3 regions of the Azospira sp. I09 genome follow, and region 1 is predicted to be linked to each of the others. Evidence: predicted binding sites of a transcription regulator. Region 1 holds the regulator's gene; each other region holds the start of a gene.

Region 1 (6,795 bases):
CATCTCGGCCTGGGCGATGCGGGCCCGCTGCTCCTCGGCGGTGTAGGTCTTCAGGCCCAGGGCCTTCAGCTTTTGGTTGATCACGGCGGCATGGCGGCCGTATTTGCTGCCCTGCAGCTGGTAGCCGTCGGCCGTCTGGTCGGCCAGGGCCACCAGGATGCCCTGGTTGCGCAATGCCGCCTTGCAGGGAACGGCCAGATGCTGGGCGATGCGGCCGCGGCGGCCCTCCTCCTCGGCAGCACCCTGCTTCTCGTCCTCGGCAAAACTGAAGGCCCGGGCGCCGCCGGTTGCCGCCAGCAGCAGGCCGCAGCAGAGCAGGCGGGAAGCGGCACGCAGGGGGGCAGGCTTCATCTCGGGGCTCCAGGGAAAGTCCCCGGCATCAACGCCGGGGCAGGTGGAATGGGGCAGGCCATTCTGTCAAAAAAAATGCCAGCCTTCAATCGGCTGGCATTTTTGCGGGAAGTCCGCCCCGGGCTTACTTGGCAGCCTGGCTGTCGGCTTCGCACTTCTTGATGAAGGAGGCCTTGGCGGCACCGGCCAGCTTCTTCTCCGCGGCCTTGGACTGGCACTCCGCATTGGCGGCGGGAGCATCGGCGGTCTTGCCGGAGAGGCAGGTCTTCATGAAGCCCTTGCGCTCGTCGCCCTTGAGGCCCTTCTCGCCGGCTTCCTTGTTGCAGTTCTTCATGCGCTCCTGCTGGGGCGTCGGCGCTTTGGCCGCGTCGGCGGCGCCGGCAACGGGAGCCAGGCCGATACAGGCCAGGGAAAACAGGGCTAGCAGCATCTTTTTCATGGTGTCTCCGTCAGTGGTCAGGCAGGGCTTACCACTATGCGTTCGTCAAATATCGTCGTCAAGCAGCAGCTTCTGCTGCCGGGTGATGAATTCCTGCATGTTGTCGATGCCGCGCAGCTGCAGGATGCTGTTGCGCACCGCCGCCTCCAGCAGCACCGCCAGGTTACGCCCGGCGGCCACCGGAATGACCACCTTGCGCACGGCCACGCCGAGGATCTCCTGGGTCTGGGCATCCAGGGGCAGGCGCGGCGCATCCACCCCGGCCACCGGCTTCTGCAGGTGCACGATCAGCTTGAGCTTCATTTTCCGCCGGGAGGCGGTCTCGCCGAAGATGGTGCGGATATTGAGCAGGCCCAGGCCCCGCACTTCGAGGAAGTCCCGCAGCATGCCCGGGCAACGGCCCTCGATGGTGGCGGGAGCGATGCGGGCCAGTTCCACCACGTCGTCGGCGACCAGGCCGTGGCCCCGGGAAATCAGTTCCAGGGCCAGTTCGGACTTGCCGACGCCGGAATCGCCGGTGATGAGGACGCCCATGCCCAGCACGTCCATGAAGACGCCATGCACCGACACCGTGTCCGCCAGGCGGCGGGAGAGGTAGATGCGCAGCAGGTCGATCACGGCCGAGCAGGGTTTGGCGGTGGTGAACAGGGGCGTGCCGGTGCTCTCGCAGCCCTCCAGCACGGCCGGCAGCACTTCCAGGCCCTCGGCGACGATGACGGCGGGGGGCTGGGCGGCGAAGATTTCGTTCATCTGCGCCTTGAGGCGCTCAGGATTGACCCGGCTCAGCCACTGGTACTCGGCGGCGCCGATGACCTGCAGGCGTTCCGGGTGGATCAGGTTGAGGTGGCCGACCACGTCGGCGCCGTAGTTGCCCCGCTCCCGGATCTCGATGGAGCGTTCGGCACCCTGGGCCGCGACCCAGGTCAGGGACAGCTTGTCCTGGTGGTCCTCAAACAGCTGGCTGATGGAGATTTGCCGCATGGTTCCCCCAGTCGGTGAACAGGCGGTGGGCGTCGTCGGTGTTGTCGCAGGCGCCCAGGGCCTCGCGGAAGGCCCGGTCGGAGAAACGCTGGGCCAGCTCGGAAAGAATCTGCAGATGCTGCTCGGTGGCCTGTTCCGGCACCAGCAGCACGAACATCAGGCCGACGGGCTTGCCGTCGGGGGAATCGAAAGGCACCGGGGCGGACAGGCGCATGAAGGCGCCGGCGGCTTCCTTGAGCCCCTTGATGCGGCCGTGGGGAATGGCAACCCCCTGGCCCAGGCCGGTGGAACCGAGTTTTTCCCGGGCGAAGAGGCTGTCGAAAACCGTGGCCCGGGCGATGCCCAGGTTGTTCTCGAACAGCAGTCCGGCCTGCTCGAATGCCCGCTTCTTGCTGCTGGCTTCGAGGTCCAGCAGGATGTGGGCGGGAGGGAGGAGTTTGGCAATCAGATCCATGGGGCGGGAACCTTCCCCGAACAGCGGGATGGCGGCGGCAGGGCCGGTTGGAGACTGGGATTCAGGCAGGATACCAGGCGAAAAGTGGCGGGATCATAACGGAAAACGACCCCGCCGCCTATGCCTTTCGTCCCAGTCCCGGAGAGGGAATCAGATCACTCTTCGATGTGATTCTTGATGGTGTCGCGGTGGTGATCCTGGGCCTTCTGCTTGTACTTCTGCACTTGGCGGTCCAGCTTGTCGATCAGGGTGTCCACGGCGGCATACAGGTCGGCATCCTCGGCATCCACGTGGATGTCCTTGCCGGGCACGCGCACGGTGACTTCAGCCTTCTGCTTCAGCTTTTCCACGGTGAGGATGACGTTGACGTCGATGACGCTGTCGAAGTGACGCGTAACCCGCTCCAGCTTGGCAGTGACGTAGTCGCGGATCGCCGGGGTGACTTCCAGGTGATGTCCGGTGATGTGCAGGTTCATGGCTCGCTCCTTTTTTAGATGGACTTGCGTAGGTTGGCCGGCGAAATGTTGAGCGCTTCTCTGTATTTTGCAATGGTTCGACGCGCCACAACAATGCCTTGTTGGCCAAGAATTTCGGATATTTGACTGTCCGAAAGGGGTTTTTTGGGGTCTTCGGCCGCCACCAGCTGCTTGATCAGGGCCCGGATGGCGGTGGCCGAACAGGCGCCCCCCGTATCCGTGGCCACGTGGCTGCCGAAGAAATACTTGAGTTCGAAAATGCCCCGGGGGGTGGCCATGTACTTCTGGGTGGTCACCCGGGAGACGGTGGATTCGTGCAGGCCCAGGGTTTCGGCGATTTCCCGCAGTACCAGGGGACGCATGGCCACCTCGCCGTGTTCGAAGAACTGGCGCTGGCGGTCCAGGATGGCCTGGGACACGCGCAGGATGGTGTCGAAACGCTGCTGCACGTTCTTGATCAGCCAGCGGGCCTCCTGCAGCTGGCCGGAGAGGCTGGAGCCGCGCTGCTTGGAGAGGATCTCGGCGTAGAGCCGGTTGATGCGCAGGCGCGGGTAGGCGTCCGGATTGATGCTGGCGGTCCACTGGTTGCGCACCTTCTTCACCACCACGTCCGGGGTGATGTAGCGGGCATCCAGGGGCGCGTACTGGGCGCCGGGCCGGGGGTTGAGGCTCTTCACCAGGTTGGTGACGGCGCGCAGGCGCTCGTCGTCGCAGCCCAGCAGCTTCTTCAGCTTGGTGAAGTCCCGGCCGGCCAGCAGTTCCAGGTGATGGCGCACCAGCTTCAGGGCCTGGTCCCGCACCTCGTCGGCCGGCAGGGCTTCCAGCTGCAGGGCCAGGCATTCGCCCGGAGTGCGGGCACCGACACCGGTCGGGTCCAGGTGCTGCAGGTGGCGCAGGGCGATCTGCAGGTCGTCCAGATCGATTTCCAGCTCTTCCGGCAGGGCTTCCTGCAGCTCCTCCAGGGGCTGGGTCAGGTAGCCGTCCTCGTCCAGCGCCTCGATCAGGAAGCTGACCAGCTGCCGGTCCCGCTCGGAGAGCTGCATCAGGCCCAGCTGCCAGTTGAGGTGGTCGCGCAGGGAGGTGTTGGCGGCCTGCACTTCCTGGAAGTCGGAATCCTCGTCCTCGTCGCGGGAGGCGGAAGGGTAGCTGCCTTCGGCAAACCAGTCCTCGCCCTCACCCAGGCGGTCCCGGCTGTCGTCCCGGACTTCTTCGGGGCCGTGACTGTCGGCGCCTTCACCGGATTCGCCGCTATCGCCTTCCCGCGGGCCTTCGGCAGCGGACTCGGCCGTACTGCCGGCGTATTCGCCTTCGCTCCCGCTGTAGGAGGGCTCGTAGTTCTCGTCCTCCCGCTCCAGCAGGGGGTTTTCCAGCAGATACTTCTCCAACTCCTGCTCCAGCTCAAGCGTCGACAGTTGCAGCAGCCGGATGGACTGCTGCAGCTGTGGCGTCAGGGCCAAGTGCTGCGAGAGTTTGAGTTGGAGGGTTGGTTTCATGGACCCGGGGCCGAAGGGGCCGGCGGCAATGAGCGGGTTGAGGGAAAGACTCGGAGACTGGGCTCGTCAGAGACGGAAGCTCTCGCCCAGATATACTTTTCGGACGTCTTCATTATAAACGATCTCATCCGGGCGGCCAGACGCCAGCACCCGTCCCTCATTGATGATGTAGGCCCGGTCGCAGATGCCCAGGGTCTCACGCACGTTGTGGTCGGTGATGAGCACGCCGATGCTGCGGTCCTTGAGGAAACGGATGATCTTCTGGATTTCCAGCACGGCGATGGGGTCCACGCCGGCGAAGGGCTCATCCAGCAGGATGAAACGGGGAGAGGTGGCCAGGGCCCGGGCGATTTCCACCCGGCGGCGCTCGCCACCGGACAGGGCGGCGGCATTGGAAGCGCGGATGTGGCCGATGTGCAGCTCTTCCAGCAGCTCCTCCAGGCGCAGGTCGATCTCGTGCTTGGGTAGCTTCTGCAGTTCCAGCACGGCGCGGATGTTCTCCTCCACGTTGAGCTTGCGGAAGACGGAGGCCTCCTGGGGCAGGTAGGAAATGCCCAGATGGGCCCGCTTGTGGATGGGGAAGTGGGTCACTTCCTGATTTTGCAGCTGGATGGAGCCGCCGTCGGAGGGCACCAGGCCGACGATCATGTAGAAACAGGTGGTCTTGCCGGCACCGTTGGGGCCCAGCAGGCCGACCACCTCACCGCTGCCCACCTCGAAGGACACGTCATGCACCACGGTGCGGGACTTGTAGCGCTTTTTCAGGTTGTTGGCGGAAAGCTTGGCGATGAGGTCGGGGTTCTGCTCGGACATGGGCTATCAGATTCTATGAATGCGGGGGCGTAAAGGCATTGTGCCAGAGGTGTCGCCCGGGGGTTCTACCAGTCGCTGCCGGACTCGTCGTCCCAGCCGCCCTGCAGCACCTGGCGGACGGTGGCGGCGGCAAAGCCGCGGCTGAGGAGGAAGCGGGTCTGTTTGGCCCGCTCGGCCAGATCGGCGGGCAGGGCGGCGAATTTCTTCTGCCACACCTGGCGCGCCCGTTCCAGCTCGCTGCCGCCCTGGGCCAGGGCCGCGGCGACGGTTTCCTCGGCCACGCCCTTCTGCCGCAGTTCCTGGGCCAGCCGGGCATCGCCGTAGCGGCGGGCCCGGATGGCGACCCTTTCACTGGCATAGCGGGCATCGGAAAGCTGGCGGCGAGCCGCCAGGTCGTCCAGCAGGGTCTCCAGCTCAGCCTCGGATTCTGCGTGGGGCGCCAGCTTGCGGGCCAGTTCGGCCCGGCTGTACTCCCGCCGCGCCAGCAGCCCCAGGGCCCGCTGGCGCAGGCTCGGGGTCATTCTCCGGCAGCGGCCGCCGGGGCGGGATTGGCCACGCCCAGGGCTTCCCGGATCTTGCCTTCGATTTCCTGGGCAATGGCCGGGTTGGCTTTGAGGAATTCCCGGGAGTTGTCCTTGCCCTGGCCGATTTTCTCGCCCTTGTAGGAGTACCAGGCGCCGGACTTCTCGATCAGCTTGTTGGCCACCCCCAGTTCGATGATCTCGCCCTCGCGGGAGATGCCTTCGCCGTAGAGGATGTCGAACAGGGCTTCGCGGAAGGGCGGGGAGACCTTGTTCTTCACCACCTTGACGCGGGTTTCGTTGCCGATCACCTCGTCACCCTTCTTGATGCCGCCGATACGGCGGATATCCAGGCGCACGGAGGCGTAGAACTTGAGCGCGTTGCCGCCGGTGGTGGTTTCCGGGGAACCGAACATCACCCCGATCTTCATGCGGATCTGGTTGATGAAGATGACCAGGGTATTGGTCTTCTTGATGTTGGCGGTGAGCTTGCGCAGGGCCTGGCTCATCAGGCGGGCGTGCAGGCCCATCATGGAATCGCCCATCTCGCCTTCGATTTCGGCCTTGGGGGTGAGGGCGGCGACGGAGTCCACCACGATCACGTCCACACCGCCGGAACGCACCAGCATGTCGGCAATTTCCAGGGCCTGTTCGCCGTTGTCCGGCTGGGAGATGAGCAGCTCGCCGATGTTCACGCCCAGCTTCTGGGCGTACTGGGGATCGAGGGCGTGTTCCGCGTCGATGAAGGCGGCGGTGCCGCCCAGCTTCTGCATCTCGGCGACGACCTGCAGGGTCAGGGTGGTCTTGCCGGAGGATTCCGGACCGTAGATTTCCACCACCCGGCCCCGGGGCAGGCCGCCCACGCCGAGGGCCACGTCCAGGCCCAGGGAGCCGGTGGACACCACGTCCACGCCCTTGTCCACTTCGGTCTCGCCCATCTTCATGATGGCGCCCTTGCCGAACTGCTTTTCAATCTGCGCCAGTGCGGCGGTTAGTGCTTTGGCCTTGTTGTCGTCCATGACTGAATTCCCCAAAATCAAGCGGCTGATTATGGCACAAACCCTCCGGCCTACGCCAAGTTACCCGGACTACGTGTTATCCCCAGCATCAAAGGCCTTGGAACACCGCGGCAAAGCAGGGAAAATGGCGCAAATTATGCTAAAGCGATTATTGGCGCCCCCGGCCGCCGCTCTCCTCCCCGCTGCCCACCTGCCCCTGCTCCCGGGGCTGCTGCTGGTGTTTGCCGCCTATCTGGCGGTGGCCCAGC
Region 2 (6,795 bases), 1.3 Mb from region 1:
AAAAAACCTGCCACAAAACGGAAACGGCAGCGTAACCCCCGCATCGTATGGTCGGATTTTTCCCTGGGAAGACGCCATGCACGTACTGATGCTTTCCGATGTCTATTTCCCGCGCATCAACGGGGTTTCCACCTCCATAGAGACTTTCCGTCGGGAATTCGAGGCCGCCGGGGACCGGGTCACCCTCATGGTGCCCGACTACCCGGGCGCCCAGGCCGAGCCCGGCATCATCCGCATCGCCTCCCATCGCCTGCCCCTGGACCCGGAAGACCGGCGCATGGAATTGCGCACCATCCTGGCTCACGAGGAACAACTTCGGGGCATGGACATCGACCTGATCCACATCCAGACCCCTTTCATCGCCCACTACGCCGGCACCGCCCTGGCCAAGAAACTGGGCATTCCCTGCGTCGAGACCTACCACACCCTGTTCGAGGAATATTTCCACCACTACATCCCCTTCCTGCCCAAGGGCATGCTGCGGGGGCTGACCCGGCGCTTTTCCCGGCGCCAGTGCAACGCCCTGGACGGGGTCATCGTCCCCTCCATCGCCATGGCCGAGCGCCTGCAAAGCTACGGCGTCACCACGCCCCTGCGGGTGGTGCCCACCGGCATTCCCCTGCAACAGTTCGGCCAGGGTGACGGCGCCGCCTTCCGCCAACGCCTCGGCCTGGCGCCGGAAACGCCGGTGGCCCTGTTCGTCGGCCGGGTGGCGGGAGAAAAGAACATCGACTTCCTCCTTCAGGCCCACCGCCTGGCCCTGCTGCGCCTGCCGGAGCTGCACCTGATGGTGGCCGGCGAGGGCCCGGCCCTGGCGGGTCTGCGACGGTTGGCGGAAGCCCTGGGCACCAGCGACAAGGTCCGTTTCGTCGGCTACCTGCACCGCCGGGACGAGCTGCCGGCCTGCTATGCGGCGGCCGACGCCTTCGTCTTCGCCTCCCGCACCGAGACCCAGGGCCTGGTGCTGCTGGAGGCCATGGCCGAGGGGGTGCCGGTGGTGGCCCTCTCCATCATGGGTACCCGGGACATCCTCATGCCGGCGCGGGGCGCCATCTCGCCGCCCGACGATCCGGCGGAGTTCGCCGAGGCCCTGGCCAACCTGCTGCAGAACCCGGAACAACGCCAGCGGCTGGCCCGGGAAGCCCGGGAATACGTGCAGGAATGGTCGGCCCCGGCCTGTACCGGGCGCCTGCGCCAGGCCCTGGCAGAATTGCTGCAGAGCCGCATGAATACAGGGGCCCTGACCCCTTGCACATCTTCGCCAGTGGACTAACATGAGGGTGTTCTCCCACCCATTACACCCGCACAAAGGGGGGACGGTCCTACAACAACAAAATGCTTTCCTGGCCGCCCGACCGGCAACACCGGGGCCGAGCCCGACAGACCGTCTTAGCAACACAGGAGGAGAATCCCATGCTGTCCTTAAAAGACTGCCTCGACTTCTGCGACATGGAGCAGGAAGAAATTTCTGCCATCGCCCAGCACGAACACATTCCCGTCATCGTCGCCGCCGAGCTGTGCGACACCCTGCTGCATACGGAAGAAGGGGTGCGCGATCTGCACTCCATGCTCCTGGACAACATCGCCACCGCCCTGGAACACGGGGAAGTGGAACGGGCCAACGAGCTATCCCGCACCTACCAGCACTTCCAGACCAGCCACCCTTTGGCGCCCAGAGCCTGAGGCGCTATTGACCGGCCCCAAGCCGGCCGGGATTCGGCGCCTTCTACTCTCCCCGGCGACCGAATCCCACCTTCTTCCCGCACCCTGCGGCAGTCCTTGCGCCGCTTCCACCCACCTGCGCCGGCAGCGGCGATCCGGCCCGTGAGCCCCGGATCGCCGCCCGGCGGCAGAGACCCGGGGCCACGCTTCAGGCCGCCAGCACTTCCTTGTGGGCCTGCTTCTCGTAGAGGAACTCCAGCACCGCCGCCCGGGCGGCGATGTATTTCGGGTCGTTGGCCAGGGCCAGGCGATTGCGCGGCCGCGGCAGGTCCACGCTGAGGATTTCGCCGATGGTGGCGGCCGGGCCGTTGGTCATCATGACGATGCGGTCCGACAGCAGCACCGCCTCGTCCACGTCGTGGGTGACCATGACCACGGTGGCCTGGGTGGCATCGCAGATCTTCATCAGCTCGTCCTGCAGCTTGGCCCGGGTCAGGGCATCCAGGGCGCCGAAGGGCTCATCCATGAGCAGCACCTTGGGCTGCATGGAAAGGGCCCGGGCAATGCCCACCCGCTGCTTCATGCCCCCGGAAATCTCGTGGGGAAACTTGGTCTCGGCGTGGGTCAGGCCCACCAGGGCCAGGGCGTCGTGGGTGCGCTGCTTCAGTTTGGCCTTGCCCTCCTTGGCGGCGAAGACCCGCTCCACCGCCAGATAAACGTTGTCGAAGCAGGTCAGCCAGGGCAGCAGGGAATGGTTCTGGAAGACCACGCCCCGCTCCGGCCCGGGGCCGGCGATCTCCCGGCCGTCGCAGATGAGAGCACCATCCGTGGGCCGGGTGAGGCCGGCGATGAGGTTGAGCAGGGTGGACTTGCCGCAGCCGGAGTGGCCGATGAGGGCGATGAACTCCCCCTGGCGGATGGACAGATCCACGTCGCGCAGGGCGACGAACTTGCCTTTCTTGGTGTCGAAGGTCTGGCCGACGGCTTCGATCTGGACGAATTTTTCCATGCTTACTTCTCCTCGTAGCTGAAGCGGTTGGCCAGCAGCACCAGGGCCTGCTCCAGCAGGAGCCCCACCAGGCCGACGACAAAGATGGCGATGATGATGTGTTCGACGTTGAGGTTGTTCCACTCGTCCCACACCCAGAAGCCCAGGCCGACGCCGCCGGTGAGCATTTCCGCGGCGACGATCACCAGCCAGGCGACGCCGATGGAAAGGCGCACCCCGGTGAGCATGTAGGGCAGCACGGCGGGAAAGAGGATCTTGGTGAACACCTTCCACTCCGGCAGGTCCAGCACCCGGGCCACGTTCAGGTAGTCCTTGGGAATGCGCTGCACACCCACGGCGGTGTTGATGATCATGGGCCAGATGGAGGAAATGAAGATGACCCAGATGGCCGCCGGGTTGGCCGCCTTGAACACCAGCAGGCCGATGGGCAGCCAGGCCAGGGGCGAGACGGGCCGCAGCAGGCTGATGATGGGCGACATCATGCGGTTGAGGAAATCGAAACGGCCCAGCAGGAAACCGGCGGGAATGCCGATGAGGGCGGCCATGCCGAAGCCGATGCCGACCCGTTGCAGGGAGTTGAGGATGTTCCAGCCGATACCCATGTCGTTGGGACCGTTCTGGTAGAAGGGATCGGCAAAGAGCTGCACCGCCGAGGCCCAGGTCTTGGCCGGGCCGGGCAGCTGGGGGCTGGTCATGGAGACCAGGTACCAGAGGCCGACGAAGACGGCCAGGCCGATCAGGGGCGGCAGCACCACCTTGAGCACACCCACCAGGGCCTCGTTGCTGCGCCGGCCGGCGGCAGCCCGGCCCGGCTCCTGCGCCGATGGCGACACCGGGGCCGCCGTCACGGAGGCGGCCGGGCCGCTCCCCACACTGCTGTCATTCATGGCCATGGCGGCTGCTCCCTGGTCTGTTGCATCGTTCGTCGGGCTGGCCGCCAGCGCGGTGTTGCCCTGAATCAAAGTCATCGTCGTCATGATCATTCCCCCATGCACGGATGGAGGCGGCCCCCGGCCCCGCCGGGACGGCCGCCGGTTGCTTTTAGGCGCGCACCTTGAAACTGGCGGCGTATTTCTTCGGGTCCTTGCCGTCCCACACCACGCCGTCGATCAGCTTGGAGGAACGCAGGTCGCTCTTGGGCACGGCCACCCCGGCCTTCTCCGCCGCCTGACGGTACAGGCCCACCTGGTTGATGGCCTTGGCCACGCCCAGGTAGTCCGGATCGTCCTTGAGCAGGCCCCAGCGGCGGTGCTGGGTGAGGAACCACATGCCGTCGGAGAGGTAGGGGAAATTCACCTGGCCGTCGTTGAAGAACTTCATGTGGTTCTTGTCGTCCCAGGTCTTGCCGATGCCGTTGCTGTAGCGGCCCAGCATGCGGTCCAGGATCACGTCCACATCCGTATTGACGTAGGCCTTGGCGGCAATGGTCTCGGCCGTCTCCCGGCGGTTGGCCAGGGAGGCGTCGATCCAGCGGGACGCCTCCAGGATGGCGGCGGTGACGGCCACGGCGGTCTTCGGGTGCTTGGCCGCCCAGTCGGCGGTGGTGCCCAGCACCTTTTCCGGATGGTCGGTCCAGATGTCCTGGGTGGTGGCGGCGGTGAAGCCCACCTTGTCGATGATGGCCCGGGCGTTCCAGGGCTCGCCGACACAGTAGCCGTCCATATTGCCCACCCGCATATTGGCCACCATCTGGGGGGGCGGCACGGTGATGGTCTTGACGTCCTTCATGGGGTTGATGTCGTGGGCCGCCAGCCAGTAGTAGAGCCACATGGCGTGGGTGCCCGTGGGGAAGGTCTGGGCGAAGGTGAATTCCCGCTTCTCGCTGCTGATCAGTTTCTTTAGGGCGGCGCCGTCGGTGACGCCCTTGTCCTTCAGCTGGCTGGAGAGGGTGATGCCCTGGCCGTTGTTGTTGAGGGTCATGAGGCTGGCCATGTCCTTCTTCGGCCCGCCGATGCCCAGGTGCACGCCGTAGATGAGGCCGTACAGCACGTGGGCCGCATCCAGTTCCCCATTCACCAGCTTGTCGCGCACGGCGGCCCAGGAGGCCTCCTTGGTGGGCACGATCTTGATGCCGTACTTCTTGTCGAAGCCCTTGGCCGCGGCCATGACCACGGAGGCGCAGTCAGTCAGGGGAATGAAGCCGATCTTCACCTCGGTCTTTTCCGGTGCGTCGGAACCGGCGGCAAAGGCGGCGGCACGCAGACCGGGAGTCAGGCCCATGAGCGCTGCTCCCAGGCCCAGGAGGCCGGCGGATTTGACGAACTCGCGGCGTTCCGCCGCCACGGCATCGGGTGCCTCGAATTGCTTTTGCTTGGACATTCCATGCTCCTTGACCTCAGAAAAAAGAAAAGGCGTCACACCCGCGTGAGAGGAGAGAGAACACGCGGATGGACGCCTTTGTCCGTTTGCCGGTCAGGGCTTCACTGCTCTGTCCGGCGTTGCTCGAACCGCCATTGGTCCGACTTACGAGCTAGTTCAGCAACCACCGTGCCAGGCAACGAAAATATCAAAAATACAGTTTTAATTCATAAAGATAGATAGATCTTCACCGCCCCGAAAAAATCCATTCGCGGCACCGGAGCGCACTGCTGCGGTGCGCCATGGCGTGACCGCCGCACAAGAAGGGGGAACCCGGGCCGGCGGTTGCAGCGACAGCGGCGGAAGGACAGCGGAATGGGGAGCGGCGGCGGGAGAGGAAAGGGGAACGGCGAAAGCGCCGCCCCCATCTATGACCAAACGCCTAAAGACACTGGCATCCGATGTTCTTATGATTATCGGGTTGTTGATGGCATGCAACACAAAACAATGCTCCCGCACGTATCGGGAGCGGGAGGGAAACATGGATATCCAGCAACAGCCCATGGAAGCCCCGCGTTTACTGTCGGGCTGGATGATGGGCAGTGCAGGCACGCAGGAAAACCACGACATCCTTTGGGACGACGTGGAGCATCTGCCCTCCGCCGCCGTCAGTTTTCTCCTCATCGCCCTGCCCCTCTCCCTGCTGCTGCCGGTGATGGCCAACTTCGCCGGCAACGCCTACGGCAACCGCATCATCGCCGGCTTCATTGCCCCCAGCTGGGAACGCCTGCTGCTCATCCTGGCCTGGGAACTGCTGATGGTGCCCCTGCTGGCGGGCGTCGCCCACCTGGCCGGGCGCTTCTTCCAGGTGCCGGTGAACCGGCGCCAGGCCTTCCTGGTGGTGACCCTCAGCACCATTCCCCTATGGCTGGCCTCCCTGGCCCTGGCCGTGCCCAGCCTGATTTTCATCCTCATCACCGGCATGGTCGCCCTGGCCCTTTCCAGCTACGCCATGTACCGCTGCATCCGCCGCCTGCTGGCGGTGGAGGACGACTGCCTGGCCACCCTCTTCTGCGGCGTCATCATGGTCTGCGCCCTGCCGGCGTGGACCGTCATCCTGGCCCTGGTCCTGATCCACTAGACCAGGGCTCCATCGCCCCCGCCGGGGCCACGCCCCGGCACAACCTCAGCCGACGGTGAAGGCCGGATATTCCTGGGCCTTCTCGAACAACTCCCGTTCCTCGAAACGCACGTGGTCGCTCAGGGCTGTAGCGAAGGCTTCCAGGGCGCCCCGGTCGCCCCGGCCGATGCGCTCGGCCAGGCCCCGCAGCTGGGCGTGCTCGGCCAGGGTACGGGCCACCAGCTGGTGCTCGCCGGCGGCTTCCAGCCAGGGCAGCAATTCCTCTTCCTCGCGCTGGAAGTGGGGTTCCAGCTCGGTGGCGAAGAGGCTCGACATCTGGCCCGCCAGGGCGTTCATGGCCTCCTGGTCGGCCGCCAGCACGGCCTTGCGGCAATCCAGGGACAGCTTGAGGGCGGTGTGGTGTTCGCGGGACAACTGCAACAGGGCGGGATGGCGTTTCATGGCGGACTCCCGGAAAGGGTGATGGGAGACAGTATGGCGCCGGACGGGGAACCAGGGCCAGGATGCAAATCAAACCCGGCATCACCCGGGTCAAAGCCAGGGGTGGGCCGGCAGCCCGGCCTTCAGAGCAGGACCTTGGCCATCTCGATGACGTCCCGGGAGACCCGGGAGATGCTCTGGCCCCGGTCCATGGCCAGGCGGCGCAGGGCGTGGTAGGCCTCTTCCTCTTCCATCTTGCGGGTCT
Region 3 (6,795 bases), 1.3 Mb from region 1:
GGCAAAACTGGCTGCCGACGCAGGTCTTCACGGTGCGGATGGACTTGCCGTAGGCGTGGCCGGAGACCATGCCGGCCTGGGCCAGATCGGCCCACATATGGGGCAGGTCCTCCTTCTTCACCCCCAGCAGGTCGATGCGCTGGCCGCCGGTGACCTTGACCATGGGCACCTGGTACTTGTCCGCCACGTCGGCGATGGCCCGCAACTCGTTGGGCGTGGTGACGCCGCCCCACATGCGCGGCACCACCGAATAGGTGCCGTCCTTCTGGATGTTGGCGTGGGCCCGCTCGTTGATGAAGCGGCTTTGGGGATCGTCCCTGGCCTCGTGGGGGAAGGTGGAGATGAGGTAGTAGTTGAGGGCCGGGCGGCACTTCTCGCAGCCGTTGGGATTCTTCCAGGCCAGGGCTTCGATCACCGCCGGAATGGAGGTCAGGTGCCGCTCCCGGATGGCCTGGCGCACGGCCCCGTGGCTGTGCTCGGTGCAGCCGCACATGGGCTTCTCGGCGCTGCTGGCGGCCTGGTAGGCGCCGCCCACGGTGGAGGCCAGGATCTGCTCCACCAGGCCGGTGCAGGAGCCGCAGGAGGCGGAAGCCTTGGTGTGCTTGCGCACCTCGTCCAGGGTGAACAGCCCCTTCTCCTTGATGGCCTTGACGATGACGCCCTTGGTGACGCCGTTGCAGCCGCACACCTCGGCGCTGTCGGCCATGGCGGCGGCCTTGTTGTGGCCCTGGTGGCCCGTGTCCCCCAGGTTGCTCTGGCCGAACATGAGGTGGTCGCGGATCTGGCTGACGTCCTTGCCCTCCCGCAGCAACTGGAAGTACCAGGAACCGTCCGCCGTGTCGCCGTAGAGCACGCCGCCCACCAGCTTGTTGTCCTTCAGCACCAGGCGCTTGTACACGCCGCCGGCCGGGTCATGCAGAACGATGTCCTCGGTGTCGCTGCCGCCCATGAAGTCGCCGGCGGAGAAAAGGTCGATGCCGGTGACCTTCAGCTTGGTGGAAGTCACCGAGCCCTGGTAGCGGCCGATGCCGTAGCCCGCCAGGTGGTTGGCGCAGACCTTGGCCTGCTCGAACAGCGGCGCCACCAGGCCGTAGGCGATGCCGCGATGGCTGACGCACTCGCCCACGGCGTAGATCTTGGGATCGTAGGTCTGCAGGGTGTCGGAGACGACGATGCCCCGGTTGCAGTGGATGCCGGAAGACTCGGCCAGGGCCGTGTTGGGGCGGATGCCCACCGCCATCACCACCAGATCGGCGGGAATCTGCATGCCGTCCTTGAAGCGGATGGCTGCCACCCGGCCGCTCTCGCCGGCGATGAGGGCTTCCGTGTTTTTCTGCAGCAGGAATTTCAGGCCCCGCTCCTCCAGGGACTGCTGCAGCATGCGCCCGGCCACCTCGTCCAGCTGGCGCTCCAGCAGCCAGGGGCCGACGTGCACCACGGTCACGTCCATGCCCCGCAGCTTGAGGCCGTTGGCCGCTTCCAGGCCCAGCAGGCCGCCGCCGATGACCACCGCGTGGCGATGGGTCCTGGCCGCCTCGATCATGGCGTCGGTGTCGGCGATGTCCCGATAGGCGATGACCCCCGGCAGGTCGTTGCCGGGGATGGGCAGCATGAAGGGGTTGGAGCCGGTGGCCAGCAGCAGGCGGTCGTAGGACTCCACCGTGCCATCCTCGGCGACGACCTGGCGCCTGACCCGGTCCACCTTGGTCACCTTCTTGTTGAGGTGCAGCTTGATGCCGTTGTCGGCGTACCACTGCAGATCGTTGAGGACGATCTCGGGCACCGTCATCTCGCCGGCCAGGACCGGGGAAAGCAGGATGCGGTTGTAGTTGGGATGGGGCTCGGCGCCGAAGACGGTGATGTCGTAGTGGTCCGGGGCGATCTTCAGCAGCTCTTCCAGGGTGCGCACGCCGGCCATGCCGTTGCCCACCAGCACCAGTTTGGGTTTGTTCATGAAGCACTCCTTCGGTCGCCGGCTTCCGGGGTGCGGGACGGGCCTCGGACTGCGCCCGCGCCATTGCGGTACGCCGTCGTGCCCTCCCGCAACGCCATCAGGCAGCGAGAGAAAACATTGAAGGGCAGTGCTTCACGTTGACCCCGAAGGCCACACCACCGGCAGTCCCGCCGCCCAGGCGACAGGAGTACGCCGGAGATTTAGCAATCGCCATGCCATTCCGTAAGCACATGATTTCAATGGGATAACACCAAACCCGCCCCCCGCACCGCCGCACACAACTGGTGCATCGCTGCCCCGCCCTGCCCCGCCAGCGGGCGCCCGGCACCGTCCCTCGGCTGCCGCCCGCCGCCGGTCCCCTGCTGGCCCAAAGGCCTATTTGAGGAAGTCCGGGCCCATGCCAGAATGGGCCAACAGACGAGTGCTTCGTGCGCCCCATCCCAATGGAGAACGCCATGGCTCCCGAAAACAGTACCGCCCCCCCCAGCCGCCCGCCCCTGGTGCGTCCCGGACGCAGCCTGCTGATCGGCTGGCTGCTCCTGGTGGCCATCATCATCGGCCTGGTCTTCCGGGAAATCGGCGAAACCCGGGAACGCCTCTACAACGCCGCCTGGGACAACCTCAGCACCCTCAACCTGGCCCTTCTGGAACAGATGGAACGGGCCATCACCGCCACCGACCAGGCCCTGCTCAACGCCCGCCAGGAAGTGGCCGCCATGCCGCCCCTGGTGGCGGAGAAAAACCCGGCCCGGCGCGAGGAACAGGCCCGGCGCCTGCACCAGCTGCTGCGCAGCCAGGTCACCGCCACCCCCTTCGTCACCAACCTGGTGCTGGTGGACGCCCAGGGCAATGTGCTGGCCCACTCGGCCCGCCACCCGGTACCCGCCATGAACGTGCGGGAGCGGGAATACTTCCGCCGCCTGCGCGACACGGCCGAAGCCGAGCCCCTCATCTCGCCCCCCACCCGCACCCTGCTCGACGGCTCCCAGCGGCTCATCTTCTCCCGCCGTCTGGTGGGGCCCCGGGGCCATTTCGCCGGCGTCATCCTGGCCAGCGTCAGCCTGGCCGACGTGGTCTCCTTCTACCGCTCCGTGCTGCACCTGCCCGGCGGCGCCGTGGCCCTTTACCACAGCAACGCCACCCTGCTCGCCCGCTACCCGGAAATGCCCGACAGCCTGGGCCATGCCTACCCGGAACAGGACCTGTTCCTGCGCACTCCCGGCCGCGGCGCCAGCGGCACCCTGCTGGAAACCAGCTCCATGGACGGGCGCCAGCGCCTGAAAAGCTTCCGCGAGGCCAAGCGCTATCCCATCCTGGTCTCCGTCTCCCAGGAGGAAAGCGAACTGCTGCGCCCCTGGCGCGCCACCACCCTGCACATCATCCTCATGGGCCTGGGCAGCATCGTCCTCTGCTCCCTCTTCATCGGCCTCATCTGGCGCCAGCTGCAGCGCCTGGAGGAACAGGCCCGGGCCCTGCGGGAAAGCGAAGGGCGCTTCCGCAACCTGGTGGAACGGGCCGGCGACGCCCTTTTCCTGCACGACCCCGGCGGCCGCATCGAAGACGTGAACCAGCAGGCCTGCGACAGCCTGGGTCTGCCCCGGGAGGAGCTGATCGGCAGCAACATGGACGCCTTCGAGGCCGGCATTCCCGCCGCCGAACTGCACCAGCTGTGGCACAACCTGGACACCAACGCCCCGGTGACCCAGGAAGGCCGCCACCGCCACCGCCTGGGCCACGAATTCCCGGTGGAGATGCGCATCGGCGCCTTCGCCTCCGGCGGCCGCCGCCTAATCCTGACCCTGGCCCGGGACGTCACCGAGCGCCAGGCCTACCAGGAGAAGCTGCGCCAGCAGGCCCTGCACGACGGCCTCACCGGCCTGCCCAACCGGGTCCTCTTCAACGACCTCCTGGGCCAGCTGCTGGCCCAGTCGGAACGGCAGGAGCGAGCCTTCGCCCTGCTCTTCGTGGACCTGGACCATTTCAAGGAAGTGAACGACACCCTGGGCCACGCCGCCGGCGACCGGCTGCTGCAGGAAGCGGCGGCCCGCCTGCGGGGCTGCCTGCGCAAGGCCGACACCGTGGCCCGCCTGGGGGGTGACGAATTCGCCGTGCTCCTGGCGGAGGTGGCAGGGGCCGAGGATGGGGAACAGGTGGCGGAAAAGATCGTCGCCGCCATGAACCGGCCCTTCCCCCTGCCGAACGGCGAGGGCCACGTTTCCGCCAGCATCGGTATCGCCCTCTACCCGGAGGCCGGCAAGGACGCGGAAACCCTGCTGCGCCACGCCGACTGGGCCATGTACCAGGCCAAGTCCGGCGGCCGCAACGGCTACCGGCGCTACCGGCACGTGGTGGGGGAAACGACTCTGGGCCAGGGCCTGGGGCTGTAAACCGTCGGCTCGGGCAGCACCCGGCTGGGAGCCAGGCGGGACGGACCTGACGGCGGCGGCATCGCCGGGAGCCTTATCCCGCGGGCCTCACCGCCATGGCAGGCCCCTTAGGCAAGTCCTATTTGCCTGGCAGGGCGGTGCCGGGCGGGGCGGGAGACACGGCCCCGGTCATCGCACCCGAGGCATTCGCTCCACTCGCCCCACTCGGCAAAGCCGGCGCCGCCGGCAGGGCGCCGATGGCCGCCAGGATGGCCCGGGCCACCCCTTCCCGCTTCGGCAGATCCGCCATCCGCCCCGGCGTATCCAGGTTGAGGGCGAAGAACACCGGCCCCTGGGGCCACTCCACCCAGCCCACCCACCAGCCGATACGGCCGTCCCAGCCGGTCTTGGCCCGCAGGATCCAGTCGCGGCCGGCCTCCACGATCATCACGTCCTTCACCAGCCGCTGGTGGGCCAGGGCCAGCGGCAGCTGATTGCGGTAGAGGCGCTCGAGAAAGGCCACCTGCTCCTCGGCGGAAATGCGTAACTTGCCGTCCAGCCAGTAGCCGTCCTCGCCGCCGGACGGCTCGGCGTTGCCGTAGTCCATGGCCTGCAGTAGGCGCCGGGCCCGGGCCTCGCCGATCTGCCGGGCAAAGTCCTGGTACACCCAGACCACGGATGCGCGCATGGAGGAACGCAGGTCCTGGTCCCGGTTCCAGGCCGGGATGGAGCGCTGTACCCCGTCCCAGGGCAGGACCTGGAATTCGTCCCGCAGCACGCCGCTCTCCAGGGCCATCAGGGCATGGGCGATCTTGAAGGTGGAGGCGGGCACATAGCGCCGCGCCGCCCGCTCCGCATCGTAGCGCCACAGGCGGTGGCCGCCGCCGCGCCGGTCCGCCACCACCATGGTGCCGCGGGCCTCGGCGGCGGCGAAGAAGGCGCCCCACTCGGGCCGCTCGTCCGCGGTTTCCGCCCGGGCGGCAACGCCGCCCCCCAGCAGGAGCAGACAGAAAACCAGGGACCGAAGCATGCAAAATTTCATCATGGGCGCCTCACGACCTCAGCCCGGCAGGGGGATGGCCGGCATGGAAAAGGGAAAGCCGCCGCCCGGCCCCAGCCACCACAGCAGCAGGGCCAAAACCGCCAGATTGGCCGCCACCGTCAGCCAGAACCAGGTACGGAAGGGCTGCTTGCGGCTCTTGTGACGCAGCCAGGCCTGGGCCAGCCAGGCTCCCGGCCAGCCGCCGAGCAGGGCCAGGCCGTGCAGGGTGGCCTCGCTGATGCGCCAGGCACGGCGCCGGGCCGCCGACTTGTCCCAGGCGTACACCAGCAGGGTGAGCAGGCTGAGGGCGGCGTAATGGAGCGGCAGCAGGGAGAGGATCGGGGCGGATGACAAGGCAGGCTCGCGGCAAGGGTTCGGCATGGGGCGCATGACGCCGGGAAAACTGGCGGATAATGCGCCTTCCCGCCCCTCCCGCACAACCGGGAGGCCACCGCCGCACCCTGCCCTGCCCACCGGATCCGCCATGCCCAGCCTCAAAGCCCGCGCCGTCATCTTCCTGCTCAAGCACCGCCACTGGTTCCGCCTCAAGGCCCGGCGCGAGAGCATCACCTTCGACACCTCCATCCCGGCCCTGCGGGCCCAGGTGGAAAAATCCGGGGTGATCTTCGGCAAGCTGCCCCCCGACATCGCGGTGGACAGCTTCAACCTGGGCAGCATGAGCCTGGAGTGGATCCGTCCCCGGGACGACGCCGGCGGCAGCGCCATGCTCTATTTCCACGGCGGCGGCTACGTCATGGGCTCCCACCGCTCCCATCGGGCGGCGGTGGCCAAGTTCGTCGCCGGCAGCGGCGTGCCGGCCCTGGTCTTCGATTACCGGCTGGCCCCGGAGCATCCCTTCCCGGCCGCCCTGGACGACGCCCTGGCGGCCTGGGAGTGGCTGCTGGCCCGGGGCCAGGACCCGGCCAGGGCCGTCTTTGCCGGCGACTCGGCCGGCGGCGGCCTGCTGCTGGCGGCCCTGCTGGCCCTGCGCGACAAGGGCCGGCCCCTGCCGGCGGCGGCGGTGGCCCTGTCGCCGTGGACCGACCTCACCAGCAGCGGCCCCTCCTACCAGGAATCGGACCCCCTGGCGCCGGACGGCTGCTGGGAGGTTTTCAGCCGCTACTACGCCGGCGAGCGGGACCGGCGCGAGCCCCTCATCTCGCCCCTCTTCGGCGACCTGCAGGGCCTGCCACCCCTGCTGCTGCACGCCGGCGGCGCCGAGATCATGCGCGACGACGCCATCAGCTTCGCCGCCAAGGCCCGGGCGGCGGGCGTGGAGGTGCGGCTGGAGCTGGGGGAAGGCATGTTCCACTGCTACCCGGCGGTGGCACCCCTGTTCCCCGAAGCCACGGCGGCCCTGGCCGACTGCTGCGCCTTCATCCGCCAGTACGCCAGGGGCTGAGGAGCACCGGCCTGGAAAGCAGAAGGGGCGG

What was found. The regulator sigma-54, encoded in region 1, starts transcription at its own class of promoters, with help from an activator protein. The targets are predictions, from matches to a motif close to TGGCACGCTTNCTGCTNA.
Region 2: a site for sigma-54 is predicted at 5,147-5,164, ahead of AZSP09_RS00120 (CmpA/NrtA family ABC transporter substrate-binding protein). Genes of this name have one in related genera too.
Region 3: a site for sigma-54 is predicted at 2,155-2,172, ahead of nirB (nitrite reductase large subunit NirB). Genes of this name have one in related genera too.

The regions. Positions count from the first base shown of each region.
Region 1 is NZ_AP021844.1:2,452,624-2,459,418, forward strand. Features, by position in the region: gene AZSP09_RS11485 (hypothetical protein) at 1-351, opposite strand, end outside; gene AZSP09_RS11490 (PsiF family protein) at 476-790, opposite strand; gene hprK (HPr(Ser) kinase/phosphatase) at 836-1,771, opposite strand; gene ptsN (PTS IIA-like nitrogen regulatory protein PtsN) at 1,740-2,225, opposite strand; gene hpf (ribosome hibernation-promoting factor, HPF/YfiA family) at 2,381-2,701, opposite strand; gene AZSP09_RS11510 (RNA polymerase factor sigma-54) at 2,716-4,194, opposite strand; gene lptB (LPS export ABC transporter ATP-binding protein) at 4,261-5,007, opposite strand; gene recX (recombination regulator RecX) at 5,073-5,528, opposite strand; gene recA (recombinase RecA) at 5,525-6,547, opposite strand; gene AZSP09_RS11530 (PAS domain S-box protein) at 6,684-6,795, shown strand, end outside.
Region 2 is NZ_AP021844.1:21,529-28,323, reverse strand. Features, by position in the region: gene AZSP09_RS00140 (glycosyltransferase) at 77-1,273, shown strand; gene AZSP09_RS00135 (hypothetical protein) at 1,414-1,683, shown strand; gene AZSP09_RS00130 (ABC transporter ATP-binding protein) at 1,871-2,671, opposite strand; gene ntrB (nitrate ABC transporter permease) at 2,674-3,564, opposite strand; gene AZSP09_RS00120 (CmpA/NrtA family ABC transporter substrate-binding protein) at 3,713-4,990, opposite strand; gene AZSP09_RS00115 (Yip1 family protein) at 5,511-6,110, shown strand; gene AZSP09_RS00110 (hemerythrin domain-containing protein) at 6,156-6,551, opposite strand; gene AZSP09_RS00105 (ANTAR domain-containing response regulator) at 6,674-6,795, opposite strand, start outside.
Region 3 is NZ_AP021844.1:12,809-19,603, reverse strand. Features, by position in the region: gene nirB (nitrite reductase large subunit NirB) at 1-1,954, opposite strand, end outside; gene AZSP09_RS00085 (sensor domain-containing diguanylate cyclase) at 2,410-4,341, shown strand; gene blaOXA (class D beta-lactamase) at 4,460-5,350, opposite strand; gene AZSP09_RS00075 (DUF1294 domain-containing protein) at 5,381-5,716, opposite strand; gene AZSP09_RS00070 (alpha/beta hydrolase) at 5,847-6,764, shown strand.